2 linked regions of the Posidoniimonas corsicana genome follow. Each later gene encodes a partner of the first gene's protein in a complex. Links are inferred from orthologs where the notes say so. Each region holds a gene or a part of one and is shown in the gene's direction. Other genes may lie near its edges. The genes, in order: secY and secA.

Region 1 (3,046 bases):
AAGAACAAGAAGCGCAAGCGGATCGGCCGCGGCCCCGGCTCGGGGCACGGCAAGACCTCCGGCCGTGGCCACAAGGGCCAGGGCTCGCGGGCCGGCAACTCGTCGCACCCCACCTTCGCCGGCGGCTCGATGCCGATGGTGCGTCGGGTGCCCAAGCGCGGCTTTAACAACCGCTTCGCCGACACGGTCGTGGTGGTCAACGTCGGCCAGATCGACGCCGCGTTCGACGCCGGGGAAGAGGTCACCCTCGAGGCCCTCGCCGCGAAGAACCTGGCCAAGGGCCGGTTCGACCTGCTCAAGGTCCTGGGCGACGGCGAGCTGACCAAGAAGCTCAAGATCTCCGGCCACCGGTTCAGCAAGTCGGCCGCCGAGAAGATCGAGAAGGCCGGCGGCGAGATGGTGGTCCTGCCCGGCAAGACCCCGGTGGCCGAGAAGCAGCGCGAGGCCCGGGCGAAGAAGAAGGCCGCCAAGTCGTAGCCCCTCGCGGCTGGGGCGGCCGGCCGCCCCAGTGGGAACGCCGTGGGCCGCTTGGCGTTATACGATTGGGCCGCAGACGTTACACTTGTCCGCGGGGCGGCTAGCGCCGTCCACCCAGACTACCAGCGGGCCCCGCCTCGAGCCGGGGCGGTCCCGCCCCGCCGACCACTGGCCAACCCCGCACAGCCGCCCGGAGCGGTTACAGCACGATGCTCGAAAAAATCCGCGTTGTCTTCCAGATCCCTGAGCTCCGCAGGAAGATCGCCCTCACCCTCCTGATGCTGGCGATCTACCGCGTCGGGTTCCAGGTGAGCCTGCCGGTGATCGACCTGGAGCAGGTCAAGATCAACCAGTCGCAGGGCGGCGGCCTGAACGACATCCTGCAGCAGGTGGCGGTGCTCAGCGCCAGCAACCTGACCACGGTGACGATCTTCGGACTGGGGATCATGCCGTATATCTCGGCGTCCATTATCTTCCAGCTGCTGGGGAGCGTGATCCCGAAGCTCGAGCAGCTGCAGAAGGAGGGCGAGGCGGGCCGCAAGAAGATCAACGAGTACACCCGCTACGCGACGGTGGTGCTCTGCTTAATACAGAGCTGGTTCTACGTGACGCAGTTCGCCGAGGGGCAGGGCCTCGTGGCGCCGCAGTTCACCTACGACGCCGACGGCGTAGATCGCATGTTCATGAGCTGGAAGATCGTCTCGGTGCTGACGATGACCTGCGGCACCGTATTCCTGATGTGGCTCGGCGAGCAGATCGACGAGTACGGCATCGGCAACGGCATCAGCCTGCTGATCATGGCCGGCATCCTGGCCTCGATGCCGGCGGCCGGGCTGCAGCTGATCGACATGTCCACCCTGACGCTGGGTGCCCAGGGCGGCAAGCTCGACCCGCCGAAGCTCATCCTGCTGGCGGCGATGTTCGTCAGCGTGGTGGTTGGCGTGGTGTTTATCACGCTCGGCCAGCGGCGGATCGCGATGCAGAGCGCCAAGCACATGCGGGGACGCCGCATGACCGCCGGCGGACGCTCCTACCTGCCGCTGAAGGTCAATCAGGCGGGCGTGATGCCGATCATCTTCGCGAGCAGCCTGATGATGTTCCCAATGATCGTGTTCGGCGATCAGGGCCTGGGCCGGCTGGCGCAGGGCTGGGACGAAGGGTTCATGAAGTCGCTGTTCCTCGGGATCTCGGCGGCGTTCGACCGGCAGTCGTTCTTCTACAACATCTGCTTCCTGCTGATGATCTACTTCTTCTGCTTCTTCTGGACGGCCATCACGTTCAACCCGAAGGACATGGCCGACAACCTTAAGAACTACGGCTCGTTCATCCCTGGCTACCGCCCGGGCAAGCGGACCGCCGATTACCTGGAGAAGGTGATGTTCCGCATCACCTACGTGGGCGCCGGCTTCCTGGCGTTGATCGCCATCATCCCGACGCTGATCGTGATGTGGCTGGATATCCCGTGGGGAGTCGCCATGTTCTACGGCGGCACCAGCCTGCTGATCGCCGTGAGCGTAGCCTTCGACCTCGTGCAGAAGATCGACAGCCACCTGGTGATGCGTAACTACAAAGGTCTGCTCGAGTAGTCCACCCGGCGTGACCCACGCCGCGCCGCTGGCAGGCGGCACGGTCGCCCGAGGACCCAACCCCGTCGCCCGCAGCCATGAGAATCGTCTTCATTGGACCGCCCGGCGCCGGCAAGGGCACCCAGTCGCTCCGCCTGGCGGAGAAGCTGGGCATCAAGCACCTGTCTACCGGCGACGTGCTGCGTGAGGCCCGCGAGCTGGGGACGGAACTCGGCCTCGAGGCCGCCAAGTACCTGGACGACGGCCAGCTGGTGCCCGACGACGTCGTGGTGCGGCTGGTGGCGGAGCGGCTCAACGGACCCGACTGCAAGCAGGGCTACCTGTTCGACGGGTTCCCCCGCACGCTGCCGCAGGCCGAGGCGCTCGACCGGCTGCTCGCAGAGCACGGCGGGATGCCGCTCGACCTGGCGGTCGAGTTTGTGATTGAAGAAGAAGAGCTGATGAGCCGGCTGTGGAAGCGCGGCCGATCAGACGACAAGGAAGAAACCGTCCGCGAGCGTCTCCGGATCTACGCCGATCTGACGAAGCCGCTCGCGGCGTACTACGAGCAGCGGGGGGTCCTGCGTCGGATCGACGCGGTAGGCGCCCTGGAGGAGGTATTTGCTCGTTTGTGGGACGCCGTCCAGAGCGCAGGCTCCTGACCGCCGCCCCAACGAAGCCAACCCCGATCCAACAGCCCGTTCCTCCCGCACCCCTTCCCCGACAATGATCCAGCTCAAGAGCGACCGAGAAATCGCCAAGATGCGGCTGGCGGGCCTGGTGGTCTGGCGGGCGCACCAGATCGCGGCGGAGCTGATCGGCCCCGGCGCGACCACCCGAGCGATCGACGCCGCGCTGGACAACTACTTCGCCCAACTCGGCGCGACCCCGCTGTTTAAGAACTACCCCCACCACGAGAAGGGGAAGCCCGCCTTCCCCGCCGTGACCTGCATGTCACGCAACGAGGTGGTGGTGCACGGCATCCCCGATGACCGCCCGCTCGA
Region 2 (4,504 bases), on another replicon or contig:
ACCGCCACCAGGTCTCGACCAGCACGTCCTGCACCGGGACGAACGGGTCGCCCATCCAGGTCAGGGCGAAGGCCATCAGCGCCGAGACCGCGGTGAACAACACCCACTGCAGGACAATCCGCCGGCTCAGGGCGCCCTGCACCTCGGGGTCGATAAAGTGGGTTTGGCGCTTGTTGAGTTTCTTCGTGCTCATCGGTTCGCTCGGGGCTGATTGGGGGCGCGGGAGGGCCGTTCCAACAAGTGAAAACTAGGTCCGGGGACGGCGCAGCAGCGCAAGAGGCCGCTAGCAGACGCGAATAGCTTGTGGCGCAGGCGGAAACGTCGTTGCAGGCGGTGCAGGCCGTTCACCTTGACCCCCTCCCCCAATCGCAATAAACTTCTGCGCTGCTAGGAGTTGCGCGAATCTGCGCCCCCCGGACGCCCCGGGGCCCGGCAGAGCTGCGCCGACGCCCCCCTTCGGCGTCCCAGCCCAGCTGAACCAACCTACCGCCCAAGGCGCCCCGTCGACCCGCCTGGCCGTGGCGGCAACTGCTTACCCGTAGAGAACATGGACATTCTGGAACGCGTTTGGGAGATCCTCTCGGGGATCGTCAACGCCATCTTGGGTCGCTTCGAGCGGCTGATCACCAGCATCTTCGGCTCCGCCAACGCCCGCTACCTGAAGCGGCTGCAGCCGCGGGTCGACGCCATCAACGCCCTGGAGCCCAAGTACCAGGCGATGACCGACGAGGAGCTGCGCGAGCAGACCACGCTGTTCCGCCAGCGGCTCGACAAGGGCGAGACCCTCAACGACATCCTGGTCGAGGCCTTCGCCGTCTGCCGCGAGGCGGGCAAGCGGTTCCGCGGCATGCGGCACTACGACGTGCAGCTGCTCGGCGGCATGATCCTGCACGACGGGTCGATCGCCGAGATGGTCACCGGCGAGGGCAAGACGCTGGTCGCCACGCTGCCGGCGTACCTCAACGCGCTGGGCGGCAGCGTGCACGTGATCACCGTCAACGACTACCTCGCCCGCCGCGACATGGAGTGGATGGGCCCGCTGTTCACCAACCTGGGGCTGAAGGTCGGCGCGATCTACTCCGGCATGGACGCGGCCGAACGCCAGCAGGCCTACGACTGCGACATCACCTACGGCACGAACAACGAGTTCGGCTTCGACTACCTGCGCGACAACATGCGCATGGCGGCCAAGGGGGACGACCGATTCCCCAAGCACATGCAGCAGAGCCAGGGCCCGCTGACCTACGCCATCATCGACGAGGTCGACAACATCCTCATCGACGAGGCCCGCACGCCGCTGATCATCTCCGGCCCGGCCGAGGACGACATCAGCAAGTACCAGCGCGCCGACAAGGTGGCCCGCGCGCTGAGGAAGGACGTGCACTTCGAGGTCAAGGAGAAGGAGCACACCGTCAGCCTGACCGACGAGGGCGTGCGCGAGGCGGAGAAGCTGGCCGGCGTGGAGAGCTTCTACACGGCGGGCAACATGCAGTGGCCGCACCTGATCGACAACTCGCTCAAGGCGCACTACCTGTACAAGCGCGACGTGAACTACGTCATCAACGACGGCGCCATCGTCATCGTCGACGAGTTCACCGGCCGCCTGATGGAGGGGCGCCAGTGGTCCGACGGGCTGCACCAGGCGGTCGAGGCCAAGGAGGGCGTGCAGATCAAGCAGGAGAACCAGACCCTCGCCACGGTCACGCTGCAGAACTTCTTCAAGCTGTACGACAAGCTCAGCGGCATGACCGGCACCGCGCTCACCGAGGCGGGCGAGTTCTGGAAGATCTACAAGCTGGACGTGATCGGCGTGCCGACCAACCGCCCGATGCAGCGGATCGAGCACCCCGACGTGATCTACCGCAGCGAGCGCGAGAAGTTCGTCGCCATCGCGGACGAGATCGAGCGGCTCAACAAGCACACCACGGTCGAGACCTCCAGCGGCGACTGGGTGACGGGCAAGCTGGTCCGCGAAACCGAGTCAGAGGTCGAGATCGAGGTGGCGGACGCCACCAAGCGCCGCGAGGTGATCCCTGTCAACAAAGTGAAGAGCATCCAGAAGCCGGGCCGACCGATCCTGGTCGGCACGGTGTCCATCGAGAAGAGCGAGGCGCTCGGCGCCCTGCTCAACGGACGCGGCGTCAAGCACGAGGTGCTCAACGCCAAGCAGCACAAGCGCGAAGCGGAGATCGTCGCGCAGGCGGGCCGCCTGGGCGCGGTCACGATCGCCACCAACATGGCCGGCCGCGGCACCGACATCATCATGGGCGGCAACCCCGAGACCATGGCCTGGGCCGAGCTGCAGAACACCTACGCGTCGCGGCTGGACGTGCCCAACGAGGTCTGGGACGAACGCGTCGGGCACTACGAGCAGCAGTACGACATGAAGCCGCAGGGCGAAGAGGTCAAGCAGCTCGGCGGCCTGTGCGTGATCGGCACCGAGCGGCACGAGGCCCGCCGCATCGACCTGCAGCTCCGCGGACGCTGCGGCCGCCAGGGCGACCCCGGCTCCAGCCGCTTCTACCTGTCGCTCGAAGACGACCTGATGCGGATCTTCGCCGGCGAGTGGGTCCGCTCGATCCTCACACGCCTGGGCATGCAGGAGGGCGAGGCCATCGAGAGCAAGATGGTCAGCCGCCGCATCGAGGGCGCCCAGAAGAAGGTGGAGGAGCGGAACTTCGAGATCCGCAAGAACCTGCTCGAGTACGACGAGGTGATGGACGAGCAGCGGAAGCGGGTCTACAGCTACCGCCAGGCGATCCTGGACGGCGTGAACTGCCGCGACCTCATGCTCGAGACCATCCGCGAGCAGATCGACGAGCGGCTCGGCACGATCCTCGCGCCCAACTACGGCGTCGAGACCTTCGCCGCCGCGGCCGGCTCGCTGCTGGGCGCCGAGCTCGACCCCCGCGACTACCGCAACACGCCGTACGACGAGGCCGAGAAGATCGCCCACGACGAGGCCGAGCGGATGGCCGAGTCGAACGTGCAGGACGCGATCGACGAGAACCTGCCCCCCGACGCCGAGGAGGAGTGGAACTGGTCCGCGCTGGCCAAGTGGGCCAACACGCGGTACGCCACCAATTACCGCGACCGCGACCTCAAGAAGATCGGCCGCGACATGCTCGACGAGCGGCTCGTCGACGACGCCCGCAAGTGGGTCGCCGGCGTCGACCTCAGCGAGACCGCCCGCTTCCTCGACCGCGAGTTCGGCGTCAACACGGCCCGCGGCTGGCTGTGGGACAAGTTCGCCATCCAGCTCACCGAGGAAGAGGTCGCCGACAAGGAGCCGCACCAGATCATCGAGCTGGCCCACGCCAAGGCCGCCGAAGCCTACGACGCCCGCGAAGCGGAGTACGCCATCATGGTGGCGTTCAACCGCTTCCGCACCGGCCCGGGCGGCCAGAAGGGCGCCCTCGACCGCGAGGGACTGGTGGAGTGGGCCAACCGCCGCTTCCACGCCGACCTGACCGTCGACGACATCAAGAACAAGCAGGGCGAGGAGATCGCCAAGCTGCTGATCGCCCACAGCGCCAAGTCGAGCGAGAAGGCCAACGAAGTCTTCGAGCAGGCGATGGCCAAGCTCGACAAGCTGTTCGCCGGTTCGCCCAACGCCCACTCGGAAACGCTCCGCAGCGTCAGCGGCATGAACGGCAAGCTGGACGACCTGTCCGGCTGGCTCAAGGAGAACACCGGCGCGGAGGTTTCGACCGAGGAGCTCGGCAAGCTCGACCAAGAGACCGCCCGCCGCCGCGTTTCGCAGGCGGTGGAGGACCGCTTCCGCCCCGAGATGCGCCGCATGGAGCGGGGCCTCTTGCTGCAGCTGCTCGACAGCGCGTGGAAAGAGCACCTGCTGGCCATGGACCACCTGCGGAGCAGCGTCGGCCTCCGCGGCTACGCCCAGGTCGACCCGAAGGTGGAGTACAAGCGCGAGGGCATGCGGATGTTCGAGCAGATGTGGGATTCGCTCGGCGCCTACGCGACGGACCTGGTGTTCAAGATGGAGACCCTCGACGAGGGGTTCATCCAGAGCACCTGGGTCGACAATACCCAGGAACGGCACGACGCCGGCCCCAGCGCTACCGACATCGCCCGCCAGCAGCAGGAGGGCATCGACGCCAGCAACCAGGGCGAGCGCAAGCCGGAGCCAATCCGTAACACGCAGGAAAAGGTCGGCCGCAACGAGCCCTGCCCCTGCGGCAGCGGCAAGAAGTACAAGCAGTGCTGCGGCAAGGCCGGCGGGGCCGCCTAGCCCTCCGAGAGAGTCCACTGCTGCGACGCCACCAACCTAAGTTCACCACGAAACAGGGAAGCGCGTATGAAGACCCTCAACCGCCAGTCACTCTTCGGCGCGGTGCTCGCCTCGGCAGGGCTCCTGATGAGCGGCGCCGCCCAGGCTCAGGCGCCGCGGGCGTTCGACCCCGCCTCGCTCACGGTCCCCACGATCGAGTCCGGCCTGCTGGGGTCGGGGTCCGGCCTCCGGATCGCGCGACCGACGCTCGGC

The links.
Region 2: the proteins of secY (region 1) and secA are in contact, whole or in part, in a crystal structure (PDB 3DIN), measured with the Thermotoga maritima proteins. The link is inferred for Posidoniimonas corsicana from one-to-one orthologs. Residues at the interface, in WP_004081795.1 of Thermotoga maritima: Glu108, Gly109, Glu110, Glu111, Ala236, Glu237, Arg238, Arg239, Ile240, Thr241, Ile242, Gln243, Tyr244, Ala245, Arg246, Arg247, Val248, Thr249, Gly250, Arg251, Arg252, Val253, Tyr254, Gly256, Ala257, Ser258, Thr259, Tyr260, Leu261, Pro262; in WP_004082002.1 of Thermotoga maritima: Glu261, Ala262, Arg263, Lys300, Ala301, Arg302, Thr303, Ile304, Ile305, Leu323, Tyr324, Asp325, Pro326, Val329, Ser330, Tyr333, Ile336, Lys340, Phe345, Val349, Glu363, Phe364, Tyr374, Ser375, Gly376, Gly377, Glu393, Ile395, Thr482, Ser483.

The regions. Positions count from the first base shown.
Region 1 is NZ_SIHJ01000001.1:2,191,404-2,194,449, reverse strand. Bases 48-2,874 are described here. They hold secY (preprotein translocase subunit SecY), read left to right. Parts: upstream 48-686; coding sequence 687-2,063; downstream 2,064-2,874. Other genes in these bases: map (type I methionyl aminopeptidase), read left to right, coding at 2,769-2,874; KOR34_RS08375 (adenylate kinase), read left to right, coding at 2,141-2,704; rplO (50S ribosomal protein L15), read left to right, coding at 48-477. Also shown: more of rplO, read left to right, coding at 1-47; more of map, read left to right, coding at 2,875-3,046. UniProt on the Escherichia coli protein: The central subunit of the protein translocation channel SecYEG. Consists of two halves formed by TMs 1-5 and 6-10.
Region 2 is NZ_SIHJ01000004.1:269,032-273,535, reverse strand. Bases 168-4,452 are described here. They hold secA (preprotein translocase subunit SecA), read left to right. Parts: upstream 168-547; coding sequence 548-4,252; downstream 4,253-4,452. Other genes in these bases: KOR34_RS22435 (hypothetical protein), read left to right, coding at 4,319-4,452; KOR34_RS22445 (hypothetical protein), read right to left, coding at 168-193. In the rest of the region: more of KOR34_RS22445, read right to left, coding at 1-167; more of KOR34_RS22435, read left to right, coding at 4,453-4,504. UniProt on the Escherichia coli protein: Required for protein export, interacts with the SecYEG preprotein conducting channel.